Regions from separate parts of the Oceanobacillus sp. NCCP-135 genome, predicted to be linked through region 2. Evidence: a T-box and tRNA genes for the amino acid it is inferred to sense, from the RefSeq annotation. Region 2 holds a T-box; the other holds one or more tRNA genes.

Region 1 (7,031 bases), on a different contig from region 2:
TTGTAGGTACGACTTTTATTATACTATTACTGATACCATTTACACATTATGTTCTATACCTACAAAGTCAGTTAAATTTAAATCCGGAAATGACTATTGCTTTTGCGCACGGTAGCTTCAACGTTGTGAATACGATTATACAATTTCCATTCATTGGTGCCCTAGCATGGTTGGTTACAAAACTAATTCCTGGTAAGGATGTTATCGTAGAATATAAACCACAGCATTTAGATCCAATATTCATTCAGCAATCCTCTACCTTGGCTTTGGACCAGGCAAAAGCGGAAGTTATTAGAATGGGTGATTATGCAACACAGGGGCTTGAAGAGACAAATCTTTATTTAACCACACATAATCAAAAGCATTCTGAAATGGCAATGCAAATTGAAGGTGCCTTAAATAACCTTGATCGTGAAATAACGGAATACCTTATCAATGTATCTGCAGGTTCACTATCGGAATTAGAGAGTGCCAAGCATACAGAATTAATGGATACTGTACGCGACATCGAACGTATTGGAGATCATTTTGAAAATATTATTGAACTTAATGATTATAAAATTTCTAATAAAGTTCATTTGACTGAACAAGCACAGCAAGATCTTAATGATATGTTTGAATTAACTATTTTAACGGTTAAGCAAGCTATAAAAGCTCTGGAGAATACGGATAGGGAAGAAGCGCTTGCCGTCGTACAAAAAGAAGATCAAATCGATAAAATGGAACGTACTTATCGCAAAAAACATATTATCCGCATGAACGAAGGTCTTTGCAGTGGTTCTGCAGGTATAGTATTTGTTGATATTATTAGTAACCTTGAACGGATAGGAGATCATGCTGTAAATATTGCTGAAGAAGTTTTAGGTGAATAAATAAACAAAGAGAAGGGGTCTTCTCCCTTCTCTTTGTTTATTATTTTACATGTTTATACAAATTTTTAATAAAAGTATTGAAATCTAATTTTTAAAATGCTATTATATATATTGTCGCTTTAAGACCTTACATATCACATGTTTTGAAACGAAAAAAAGATATTGACAGATCTTGTCGAACATGGTAAATTATATTTCGTCGCTGTTATTTTAAATGAAAATAAAACATGATAGATCATTCTAATTTAAATAATAGATATTTGTAGATTATTCCACAGTAGCTCAGTGGTAGAGCTATCGGCTGTTAACCGATCGGTCGTAGGTTCGAATCCTACCTGTGGAGCCAATATGGCGGTGTAGCTCAGCTGGCGAGAGCGTACGGTTCATACCCGTGAGGTCGGGGGTTCGATCCCCTCCGCCGCTACCAAAAAATAATATTACGGCGGTCGTGGCGAAGTGGTTAACGCACCGGATTGTGGCTCCGGCATACGTGGGTTCGATCCCCACCGGTCGCCCCATAAAGCTAAATAAAATGAAGGACCCTTAGCTCAGTTGGTTAGAGCTATCGGCTCATAACCGATCGGTCGCAGGTTCGAATCCTGCAGGGTCCACCATAAATAATCATTAAACTTCTCGGAGGTATACCCAAGTCCGGCTGAAGGGATCGGTCTTGAAAACCGACAGGCGGGTCAAACCGCGCGGGGGTTCGAATCCCTCTACCTCCTCCATACATATACAGAAGTCAGAATCAAAATTGGGTTTGGCAAACTCAGTCAGCTGGAAGAGCCACAAATTTTCTCGATTAACATTCATGTGCAGGCTTGCGAGGATTGTATCACCACTGAATAAACTTGCAACACGACGAGCACAAAACATCTTTGAATTAACATCGAAGTTATTTAAGATGCGAGAACAGAATTTAATACTAATTTAAGGCTCGGTAGCTCAGTCGGTAGAGCAAGGGACTGAAAATCCCTGTGTCGGCGGTTCGATTCCGTCCCGAGCCACCACTATTTACTAATAACAAGCGGTTAGCTTGTTTTTTTTATATTCTGCTTAGAAAGTAGCTTTCTTTAAAAAGTAAGAATGGAATAATACGTATATCGTATTATTTAGCTTTTGTATAAGTGCATATGATTTGCAAGCGGGGTAAAGCTCTGCTAACCTTATATTTAAAGGGTGAATATTCAGGTCCCTTTTAATAATAATATTATTAGAGGAGGAATTTTAGTTATGGCAAAATTTGAATTACCAGAATTACCATATGCATACGATGCGCTAGAACCAACAATCGATAAAGAAACGATGAACATTCACCATACGAAGCATCATAACACGTATGTTACTAAATTGAATGGTGCTTTGGAAGGACATGCAGATCTTCAAGTAAAATCGATTGAAGATTTAATCAGTAATTTAGATGCAGTTCCAGAAAGCGCTCGTACAGCAGTACGTAACAATGGTGGTGGACATGCTAACCACAGTCTTTTTTGGAAAGTAATGTCACCAAATGGTGGTGGAGAACCATCCGGGGAATTAGCTGATAAAATTAATGCGAAATTTGGTAGCTTTGAAAAATTTAAAGAAGAATTTCAAAATGCAGCAGCAGCTCGTTTTGGATCCGGTTGGGCATGGCTTGTATCCAACAATGGCGAGCTTGAGGTAACAAGCACACCAAACCAGGACAGCCCATTAATGGAAGGTAAATCACCCATTCTTGGTCTTGACGTTTGGGAGCATGCTTATTACCTGAAATATCAAAATAAACGTCCTGATTACGCTTCAGCATTCTGGAACGTAGTAAACTGGGATGAAGTTACAAAAAACTATAATGCAGCAAAATAAAATCGATCATAACACACACTGATAAAATTCAGTGTGTGTTTTTTCATGCCGCATTTTTGTATATCTGATACTCAAATGTTCACACTATAAATGACACAAAAGGAGTATTTGTATATGAGAAAAAGTTTGCGGTATTTTCATGAACAGATAGATGTTAGTCGGGATTTATTATTTTTATTAGTAATCGGAGGTCTCTATTCATTAGGGATTTTTTTATCTAATACATTTGTAAATATTTATTTATGGAAGCAGTCCGGTGACTATATTACAATTGCGATGTACAATTTGGCAGTATGCTTATTTCAGCCAATTACCTTTATCATAGCAGGTAAACTTGCAAAAAAAATAGACCGGGTAATTGTGTTAAGACTAGGGGTAATTTTTTTATCTCTATTTTTTTTAAGTGTGTTAATTATTGGAGATAAATCATCTACTTATAATTTCATGTTGGGCAGTCTACTAGGTATTGGATACGGATTTTACTGGCTTGCATTTAATGTATTGACATTTGAGATTACTGAACCGGAAACAAGAGATTTCTTTAATGGGTTTTTAGGTGTATTGCAGTCGTTTGGCGGAATGATTGGTCCATTATTGGCTGGTATCTTAATAGCTAAAATGGAAGCAAATATAGGCTATACAACCATTTTTACGATATCTTTTATCTTGTTTATCAGCGCTGTTGTATTCAGTTTCTTTTTAAAACGACGGCAGGCAGAAGGGGATTTTTATTTTAAAAGAATACTTGAGGAAAGACAGCATAATAAAAACTGGGGCAGAATATTATATGCACATGTTTTTCAAGGTCTGAGAGAAGGAATATTTTTATTTGTAATATCTATATGGGTCTTTCTCGTAACTAAAAGCGAATTTGCTTTAGGCATGTTTAATGTATTTTTATCTGGACTTTCAATCGTCTTTTATTTTATAGCTACAAAATTTATTAAACCGCCATTAAGAAAAAAGGCTATATTGCTTGGGGGATTAATTCTCTTTTTCTCCATCTTTATCATTTTATTCAATATAAGTTACATGCTGCTGATGATCTATGCAGTTGTTATTGGGATTGCATATCCAATTATAAGTGTACCTTATGTTTCTATGACTTATGATGTCATTGGAAAAGCGTGGAAGGCAAAGGATATGCGTGTGGAATATATTGTGGTGCGGGAGTTGTTTGTTAATATAGGACGAGTAATTTCCATACTTGTTTTTCTATTAGCAGTTTCTGTCGTTAATCCAGAAAAAATAATTCCTGTTTTATTAGTTGTATTTGGTTCTGGTCATCTATTCATTTACTTTTGTATAAGAAATGTTCATCTTGGAACCCAGCCGAAAAAAGAAGTTTTGATCAAAGAACAGATACCAGATGAAAAAAATAGGTAAACCCCTTAGAATCTTATTAAATACATGCTATAATAGTAATGATATAAAGAAAATGTATTCAATGGGGGAGAAAAGATGAAAAAAAAGAAACAAAAAAAAGCACAGCTTCCCTTCCGCTTAAATATTTTATTTTTTGTTGTATTTTTATTATTTTCTGTTCTAATTCTTCAGTTGGGGGTTGTACAGATTTTAAATGGGGAAGACTTTCAAAAAGAAATTGACCGGACAATTCAGGATACAACTAAGATCCCTGTTCCAAGAGGAAAAATATATGATCGAAATCATAATGTCATTGTCGATAATAAACCATTATATTCGATTACGTATACACCAGCAAAAGGAACTCAGGCAAAAGATAGATTGGATGTAGCTAAAGATTTAGCTAAGTATATTTCCATGGATAGCGAAGAGTACTTAGACGGTATAACTGATCGAAACAGAAGAGAGTACTGGTATCTGGAAAATAAAGAGGAAGCAGTTGATAGATTATCCGATGAAGCAAAAGAAAAACTGGATAATGCGAAAGAGTATGATGAAACATTAAAGCTAATAACGGATGAGGAAATTGAAAATTTTTCAAAAGAGGAATTAGAAATAATAGCAATTAAAAAGGAATTGGACAAAGCATACTCACTAACACCACAGATTGTAAAAAATAAAGATGTAACATCACAAGAGTATGCAAGGGTTGCTGAACATCTTGATGAATTGCCTGGTATTAATGCAACTACAGATTGGGATAGGGAACATCCATATGGAGATACTTTCAAAAACCTGCTCGGTTCCATATCGACACAAGAAGAGGGGATTCCTGCCGAAAAGCTAGAATATTACTTAACAAGGGGATATAGTCGGAATGATCGGGTTGGGAAAAGCGGTTTAGAAGACCAATATGAAGAAGTATTACGAGGAAGAAAAGAGCAAATTCAATATACTACTGATAAAAGTGGGAAAGTGATCGATGCAAAAACGGTCGTACAAGGTCAACGCGGGAAAGATTTAGTTCTGACACTTGATATGGAATTCCAAAAGGAAGTTGATAAAATTGTAAGAGAGGAATTGCAAACAGCTCTTACCAAGTATTCAAATCCTGAACTGGAAGATGCACTTGCCGTAGTGATTGATCCTCAAACGGGTGAATTATTGGCGGTATCAGGACAGCATTATAATAGGGAAAAAAACGAATATGAAAATGCAGCATATAGAACTTTATATGACGCACACCTCGCTGGATCGGTTGTAAAAGGTGCAACAGTACTTGCAGGATATGAATCAGGTGTGATCGTCCCAGGACAGACTTTTTATGATAGACCATTGAGAATCAAAGGTTCAGACCCAAAAGGATCCTGGAGGAACCTGGGAACTGTAAACGATCTGGATGCCTTAAGGATGTCCTCAAACGTATACATGTTTTATATTGCTATGCGAATGGGAGGGCAATATAACTTTCAGCAAAATGATCCTTTAGTATTCACAGAAGATAACTATTTTCAGGAAATGCGTAATTATTTCAGACAATTTGGACTTGGTATTAAAACAGGAATAGATTTCCCATACGAAGCAACTGGCGTCGTTGGCGAATTGCGGGCTGGAAAGTTTCTCGACAATGCAATAGGTCAGTATGACACATTTACAACAATGCAAGTAGCGCAATATACGGCTACGATTGCAAATGATGGATACCGTGTTCGTCCACATTTTTTAAAGGAAATCAGGGAACCGAGTAATTCTGAGAAGGCTTTAGGTCCTGTTCGTGAAAGTATAAATACAGAAGTATTGAATCGAATCCAAATGAGTGATAGCAATATAGCAAGAGTTCAAGAAGGGTTCCGCCGGGCTTTTCAAACACCTGGTGGTACTGGTTACAGATACTTTGCAGATAAGGAATATAACCCGGCAGGTAAAACAGGTACAGCAGAACATGAATTTTTTAGAGATGGAATTCAAATAGATACGGAAAATCTTTCGCTCATAGGGTATGCTCCCTTTGATGAACCGGAGATTGCGTTTGCTGTAATTGTTCCCAAGCTGGGTAATCAATCACAGCAGCATCCGATCAACCATGCGATTGGTGAAAGGATTCTGGATACGTATTTCGATATGAAAGAAGTCAGAGATGAAGAGGAAAAAGATGATAACGAGGAATGATATGAATCCCCTGAAGGATATAAGGGGATTTTTTATAGGCAATTATTTACATGAATTTTACAATCGGTTAATAGGTGATTAACATGATTCCACTATGATTAATATAAACAAACATATTATATTATGATAATAAGAAGACTGAGGTGGGAAAATGACGACACGTAACCAATTTCAAAATGAAATGGAAGAAATTAATGAAGATATTATTGCACTTGCAAACTTATCAGGTAAAGCTTTAAGTGAATCAATTGAAGCACTCTACAGCCAGGATATTGAATTAGCAAATCGAATTATCGCAAAAGACAAAGATATAGACAGAATAGAAATGGAGATTAATGATAAAACAATTCTACTTATAGCAAAACAGCAGCCTGTTGCAACAGATTTACGCAGACTTATTATTGCAGTAAGAATTACTACAGATATAGAACGGATGGCTGACAATGCAAAAAACATTGCAAAATCAACGATCCATTTAGGAAAGAACGATAAATCTCTTATTCCAGAGGGACTTAAAACAATGCATGATCTTTGCATGGAGATGTTACAGACAGCCACGAATGCTTTTAAATATGAGGACATCACGATTGCAAGAAAACTATCTCAGATGGATGATAAAGTGGATAAACTATATAAGCTTATTATTAGTGAAATGCTCGGAGAAACGGCAACCAATCCTGATAAAATTCAATACGTTATGCAAATAGCTTTTTCAGCAAGATATCTTGAACGATTTGCAGATCATATAACAAACATTGGAGAAAGTATTTTGTTTTTAGT
Region 2 (7,031 bases):
TCAAAGGAAAAATTACTGAAATCAACATTAATTTGGTGAATATTACTCTCTTGTATATCATATAGATTAAGATTCCAACTGGAACCGTTAGTAAAATATTACCAACAATATTTATGAAGGCGATAGAAAAAGACAATGTTCCGATAGAAACATCTTTAAAATATTGAAAAATAGTCTTGAAAGGAATTAAATTTATGGGTAAATATTCTAACACTAGAGATGGAGCCCAAACGAGATAAAGTAAACATATAAAATATGCAATGAACCCCAATGTAAGTCCTTCTATCATAATACGGACTTTACGTTTTCTAAGAAATAGTAATCTTGCAATTCCATATAAGGACCAAGCAGGTAATACCAATAGTAATAAAACTTGAGGCAACCAAGTCATTTCAATTTACTCCTCTTTTTGTAATTTATAGTGTAAAGGAAGGGACAAGCTCCTCTGGGGAGCCTGTCAGTTGTACTATTGTTCAATGTGCCCGCTACCTATTACTCGATCACCATAGTCTCCTGCTTTTATTTTAGTTACTTTCACTTTGTAATCATTTTTAGTGACTTTCCCTAAACTTTTAGAGAAACTTTTTCCATTTGCATTGATATTGCTAGAACTATAGGTTTTCAAAAATCTAGTTACGCCTACTCTAAATGTTGATTTAGTTGGTTTTATTTTGCCACTTGCCCAATAAGTGTCACCACTACCAGTAGCAGTTGTACTTTTATTCGCTAAAGCGTGTTTGGTTGAACCTGTGACTGCATGTGAAATGTCAAACTCATACGACTTGCTATAAGCCGCCCCAACCAATGGAAAGATCAGAAATAAAATAAGCGCCGAAATAATTAACCTTTTTCCAAATTTCTTTTTGTTACCATTTTAAATCCCCCTAATATTCGAACATTTTATGCGAGGCTATTCTTTAGGTATATTTAGCATCTCACCTTCATGGTTAATATTTATCAGACACAATTCCCCCCTTCTTTTATACTATAACATAAAATTCACAATAATTACCATTTTAGACAAAAATTCCTAATTTTCGTAGGTTAGTAAAATATAAAACTCATACTAGCATCACATATGTTATTAAAATTGCTTTTTGCATCGAATCTTTTTTACCTAATTCTAGTTGGATAACAGCTCATCATCCATATTATACTAATGTGATTATTGTATTACTCAATCGTTAGGTTTGGACTGAGGTTTTTCATGACATAACTTAGTATCAGTGAAGTAAGTGTGGGTTAAATAAAAGAAAAGAAGTAAAAATACATAATAGCATTACTATACTATAAGTAAGCAAAATCCCAAGTGAGTATTCTCACTTGGGATTGGATTAGGCATAGGTCGTATTTTGTTCTTTATGACCTCACATATGAATTAAACTTCTTATTCACCATCTCAATTATTTCATTAAAGGATTCTTCTATTTCATCATCCTTTAACGTTTTTTCTGCGTGCTGATAAAGCAGACTGTAGGCAATTGACTTCTTGCCTTCAGCTACATTTTCCCCTTGATATACATCGAAAATTTCTACATTCTTTACAAGTGGTGCACCAGCTTCTTCTATTGCTGTTTTCACTTCTCCTGCCAGTATTTCCTCATCAAGAATAAAGGCAATGTCACGTGTAATAGATGGATATTTCGGGATTTGGCTATATGCCGGAACACTTGAGTAGGCTGCAAAGACCTCTTCTATGTTTACATCAAATACAAATGTTTCCTTCAGATCCATATTTTTCCCCAGCCTTGGATGCAGCTGTCCAATAAATCCAACAACTTTATTATGGAGTACCAGTGAAGCACATCGACCTGGATGCATATCTGGAAGTTTAGCCTGTTTAAAGGAAACAGGGAGCTCTAAGAAATCAAAAAGTCCTTCCATGATACCTTTAACCAGATAGAAATCTACTTCTTTTTTCTCCTGCTGCCATGGCTGCTCCAACCATTTTCCTGTTAACGCCCCTGCAAGACGTAAACGTTCATCAGGCTGCTTAGTCACCGTTTTTTCATGTGACATAAATATCTTGCCGAGCTCATAATAGGCCAAATCGGGCTGGCTTCTTGCTTGGTTATAGCCTAATGTTTCCAAAAGCTCAGGCAATAAGCTTAATCGTAAATATTTATGATCTTCCGTCATTGGCATTGCCAGCTCTACAGGTTCCGGATTCTGTTCTTGAACCTCCGGACTGATTAGCTTACCGATATTTTCTTCATCGGTAAGTGAATACGTGATCGTCTCCATTAATCCTGCGCTCTGCAAATAATTTTTAATTTCTCGTTTTAATTGCTGTCTTTCAGTTAATGCTCCGGCTTGTGTTTCACCCTCTGGTAATGTGAATGGGAGATTATCATAGCCATAAATCCGTGCTACTTCTTCAAGCATATCTTCAAAAATAGTGATATCACCACGTCGGGTTGGGGCATATACAGTGAAATCTTCGTTATTTTGCTCAAAATTAAATCGCAGCTTATTTAAGATGTGAGCAATTTCGTCTGTTGTAATTTCAGTTCCAAGCCGTTTATTAATCTCTGTTGTATTGATCTCAACTACTTTTTCTGAGCGATCTAACTTATCAAATTCAACCACATTCGCAAGGACTTTCCCACCTGCATATTGCTGCAGAAGCTGACATGCTCTAAGTCCTGCCTTCTTCACACGATTTGGATCAATTCCCTTTTCAAATCGTGTACTGGATTCACTGCGTAAACCAGTGTCTTTTACTGTTTTCCGAACAGATAATGGAGCAAAGTATGCTGCTTCCAGCAGAACAGTCGTCGTCTTTTCATTTACCTCTGTACCTGCTCCACCCATAACCCCTGCCAGTGCAACAGGTTCTTTTCCATTTGTGATGACGAGATGATCTTCTGATAACGTTCTTTCCTGATCATCTAATGTAATCAATTTCTCCCCTTGCTTGGCCCGGCGAACAACAATTTTATCAGACTGCAGACGCCCGTAATCAAATGCATGTAATGGTTGACCATATTCAAGTAATACGAAGTTCGTAATATCTACTACATTATTAATTGGACGGATTCCAGCAGCCATTAAATAGTTTCTCATCCATAAGGGAGATGGTTTTATTTCAAGATCTTTAATAATAGATGCACCATAATAAGGATTTAAATCCTTATCCTCTACCTCTACGGAAATATAATTATTTACATCTTCATCGCTTATTTCTACCCCCTCGTCAGGTAATTGGATTGGCTGATCTAAAATAGCTGCAACCTCATAAGCAACACCAAGCATGGATAAAGCATCGGCTCGATTTGGAGTTAAATCAAATTCCAGTACAGCATCGTTTAAATTCAGCAAGAGCTCAACATTTTCCCCGATTGTTACATTATCCGGGAAGACAAAAATTCCATCTGCAGCTTCCTTTGGTACATATTTTTCCTCTATTCCTAACTCCTGTAAGGAACAAATCATACCATTTGATTCCACACCACGTAGTTTAACTTTTTTAATTTTAAAATTACCAGGTAATACAGCACCTGGTTTTGCTACAGCTACTTTTTGACCCTGGGTAATATTTGGTGCACCACAGATGATTTGCAGCTTCTCTTCACCTACATCTACCTGACAAAGATTTAATTTATCTGCATTTGGATGCTTTTCACAGGCTTCCACATAGCCGACTACAACATTTTCACTTTTTTCAGCGATATATTCAATGCCATCCACTTCAATCCCAGATTTTGTAATTTTTTCTGCGAGTTCTTCGGGACTGATCATTCCGATATCCACATAATTTTTTAACCAGTTTAATGATACTAACATCTTTTAAGTTCCCTCCTTACTCCTATTCCTTAAGCATTATGGAATTGCTTTAAAAACCGTATATCATTTGTGTAAAATTGTCTGATGTCATTTACACCATATTTCAGCATGGCTATTCTATCTGGACCCATCCCAAATGCAAAACCATTGTAAATAGCGGGATCGTATCCGGCCATTTCCAGAACATTTGGATGAACCATGCCCGCACCTAAAATTTCAATCCAGCCAGTCCTCTTACATACCGAACAACCACTGCCGTTACATACTTTACAGGAAATATCCATTTCAACAGAAGGCTCGGTGAATGGAAAATAGCTTGGACGTAAGCGTATTTCACGCTCCTGGCCAAACATTTTTTTGGCAAATGTATCAAGAATTCCTTTCAGATCACTCATACGAACATTTTTATCCACGAAAAGTCCTTCAATTTGTGTGAATTGGTGGGAGTGAGTCGCATCATCCGTATCACGTCGGTATACTTTACCAGGACAAATCATTTTTACCGGCTTTTCTCCCTTATACTCCCTCATGGTTCGTGCCTGAACCGGGGAAGTATGTGTTCTCATTAGAAGTTCATTGGTAATGTAAAATGTATCCTGCATATCTCTTGCTGGATGACCTTTTGGTAAATTTAAAGCCTCAAAGTTAAAGTAATCTGTTTCTACTTCTGGACCTTCGCGAACTTCAAATCCCATCCCAATAAATAAATTTTCAATCTCCTCAATGATCGACGTTAGTAAATGAGATCCACCAACCTTAACAGGACGGCCTGGCAATGTAATATCGATTGCCTCAGCTGCTAATTGTTTTTCCATCGCTTCCTGTTCTAGTACTTCATTTTTTCGTTCAAGCCCATCTGTGATTGCTTCTCTTACTTGATTAGCGATCTCACCTATAACAGGCCTTTCTTCCTTGGATAGCTTTCCCATCCCTCTTAAAACACCTGTTAATGAGCCTTTTTTACCTAAATAGGCAACTTTAATATCCTGCAGTTCTTTCATACTATTGGCTCCTGCAATTTTTTCCAATGCTTCTGATTGTATTGCCTCCAACTGCTCCTTCATCTGTTATGCCTCCTTATAAAGTGAAACTTCAATTAGTCGTGGATTCATTATACCTCCACTGTTTGTTAGTTGAACGAACCAGACATTTGCTGTTGGTTGATCCCCAAACCTTTTCATGTTTTTCGAGTTTTGATGGAAGATGCCCAATGCCCTTTACCTGTGAATAAATAAAAAAAGCCCCTATCCCAATAAAGGGACGAGGCTATATTTCGCGGTACCACCCTAATTAACACAACATAAGTATTTGTGCTCAACTCAAACATGATAACGGAATTAAATCCGGTACACCTTTACTTGATTACATCAAGGTCCAAGTGTCAGCTCCAGAGTGAAATAATAACATTTAATACGGTAGAAATGCTTTCAGTCCAAGACATTTCTTCCCTTTACCGCTAATAAATAGTTATCTGACTCTTTCAATGCTTTATTAATATTACATATAGTATAGATAATTTAATCGCATCATGCAACTTTAATTTTTTACATAATACATTAAAATCCCTGTTGCTACACTTACGTTAAGTGATTCAGCTCTACCATAGATAGGGATGTTTACAAGGGTATCCGCTAAATCCATCAGTTCTTGCTTAACTCCGGCACCTTCATTTCCGACGATAATTGCTACTTTTCCCTCGGCTACTATATCCGTGTATTTCTTTGCGTTATGCAATGCAGTTGCCCAAACAGTATACCCATTTTTCTTCAATTCAATTATTTCTTCCATCAGATTTGCTTGAGAAATCGGAATATGAAAAATAGATCCCTGTGTAGCACGAATTACTTTATCATTATATAGATCAACTGTATCATCACCTAATATAATCCCTTCAAACCCTGCCGCATCAGCAGTTCTGATAATTGTGCCCAGATTACCGGGATCCTGTATGGCATCAATCAACAGCAAATGGCTTCCTGTTTTAGAATTAGCTTTACTCATTTCTGTAACTGCGGCTATTCCTTGGGGTGATTGTGTTTGTGAAATCTGCCTAAATACATGGTCACTGACAATTTCCATCGAGAAATCTCTGCACCAGTCAGGTATATCAACACCCTGCCCGACAATAATTTCAAGTATAGACCAATTGCTTTTCCAAGCTTCCTCCAATAAATGGAAACCCTCAATTAAAAAAATTCCTTCATTTGTACGATTTTTTCGTTTATGCAGTTTACGCCATGCTTTTACTTTTTCATTTTTTTCTGAAGTAATCATATCTTTCATCCTTATTTGTTATTTCTCATCTAATCATACATATTTCTACACGAATAGGTCAAACTATCCTTAGTTTAATTTTTAAAAAATGAGGTGAAGCGAATGGATTTAAACTTGAGAAAAGCCGTTTTATCTAATATTGCAACAAACGACCAAGATCAATTAGAGGCGACAATTGTGGATGCCATACAAAAAGGGGAAGAGAAAATGCTTCCAGGTTTAGGCGTACTGTTTGAATTAATTTGGAACCAATCAGGAGAACAGGAAAAACAAGAAATGGTGGATACACTGGAACAAGGTGTTAAACAAGCAACTAATTCCCAATAAATCTTTTGAAAAAATAGTGAGGATAGCTGTGAAATGATACAACTATCCTTTCTTTATGGAAAATAACTACATATGACTAGTTTTTATAAATGAAATACTGGAAACATTAAATAAAAATTCTATTTTTTCATAATCCATAAGAAAAGCACCCTATTTTGATTTTTTAATTAAAATAATATCCCGCTACTTTTGTATTCCTACATTAAATGGATAGGCATTGGTACCATTTGACTATCCTTTTTTTAAGTGATATAAAAATATGAGGATGTTATAAGTTATGAGATAATTGCATTCATAATACATATTATTATAGAGTGTTAAGAAGAGAGGAGAAATGATCGATGGATGAATCATTTAACAATGGGGGGAAAAAGAAAGGTCTTTCAAAAGGAATAATTGCAATTATTGTAGCAGCTGTCTTAGTAGTGGGAGGTAGTGTTGCAGCTTTTGTTTTAATGGACCTTTCAGAGAAGGAAAAGTTCTTTTTAGCTGAAAAAGATACATTTGACTTTTTAATTGAAAAAATGGAACAACGTTACGAACCTGAATTAAATTGGGTGGAGCAAACAGAAACTACACCTACAGAGTCAACTGTAGAACTTTCAGCAGAATACAATGACCCAAACAGTACGGGTAGTGGCGGA

Evidence for each region. The T-box of region 2 lies ahead of pheS (phenylalanine--tRNA ligase subunit alpha). A T-box ahead of a tRNA ligase gene usually reads a tRNA of that ligase, here a tRNA-Phe.
Region 1: it has a tRNA-Phe gene. The T-box ahead of pheS (phenylalanine--tRNA ligase subunit alpha) is inferred to sense a tRNA for this amino acid. The anticodon was not compared.

The regions. Positions count from the first base shown of each region.
Region 1 covers NZ_BAAKSZ010000008.1:106,756-113,786, forward strand. The annotation lists gene AC6HVZ_RS07980 (Na/Pi cotransporter family protein) at 1-872, shown strand, start outside; tRNA gene AC6HVZ_RS07985 (tRNA-Asn) at 1,144-1,218, shown strand; tRNA gene AC6HVZ_RS07990 (tRNA-Met) at 1,223-1,299, shown strand; tRNA gene AC6HVZ_RS07995 (tRNA-His) at 1,315-1,390, shown strand; tRNA gene AC6HVZ_RS08000 (tRNA-Ile) at 1,410-1,486, shown strand; tRNA gene AC6HVZ_RS08005 (tRNA-Ser) at 1,508-1,600, shown strand; tRNA gene AC6HVZ_RS08010 (tRNA-Phe) at 1,807-1,882, shown strand; gene AC6HVZ_RS08015 (superoxide dismutase) at 2,106-2,717, shown strand; gene AC6HVZ_RS08020 (MFS transporter) at 2,832-4,103, shown strand; gene AC6HVZ_RS08025 (peptidoglycan D,D-transpeptidase FtsI family protein) at 4,179-6,251, shown strand; gene phoU (phosphate signaling complex protein PhoU) at 6,403-7,031, shown strand, end outside.
Region 2 covers NZ_BAAKSZ010000003.1:112,814-119,844, reverse strand. The annotation lists gene AC6HVZ_RS03400 (VanZ family protein) at 1-391, opposite strand, end outside; gene AC6HVZ_RS03395 (hypothetical protein) at 467-805, opposite strand; gene pheT (phenylalanine--tRNA ligase subunit beta) at 1,360-3,786, opposite strand; gene pheS (phenylalanine--tRNA ligase subunit alpha) at 3,816-4,850, opposite strand; T-box leader at 5,040-5,279, opposite strand; gene AC6HVZ_RS03380 (TrmH family RNA methyltransferase) at 5,323-6,060, opposite strand; gene sspI (small acid-soluble spore protein SspI) at 6,163-6,387, shown strand; gene AC6HVZ_RS03370 (hypothetical protein) at 6,729-7,031, shown strand, end outside.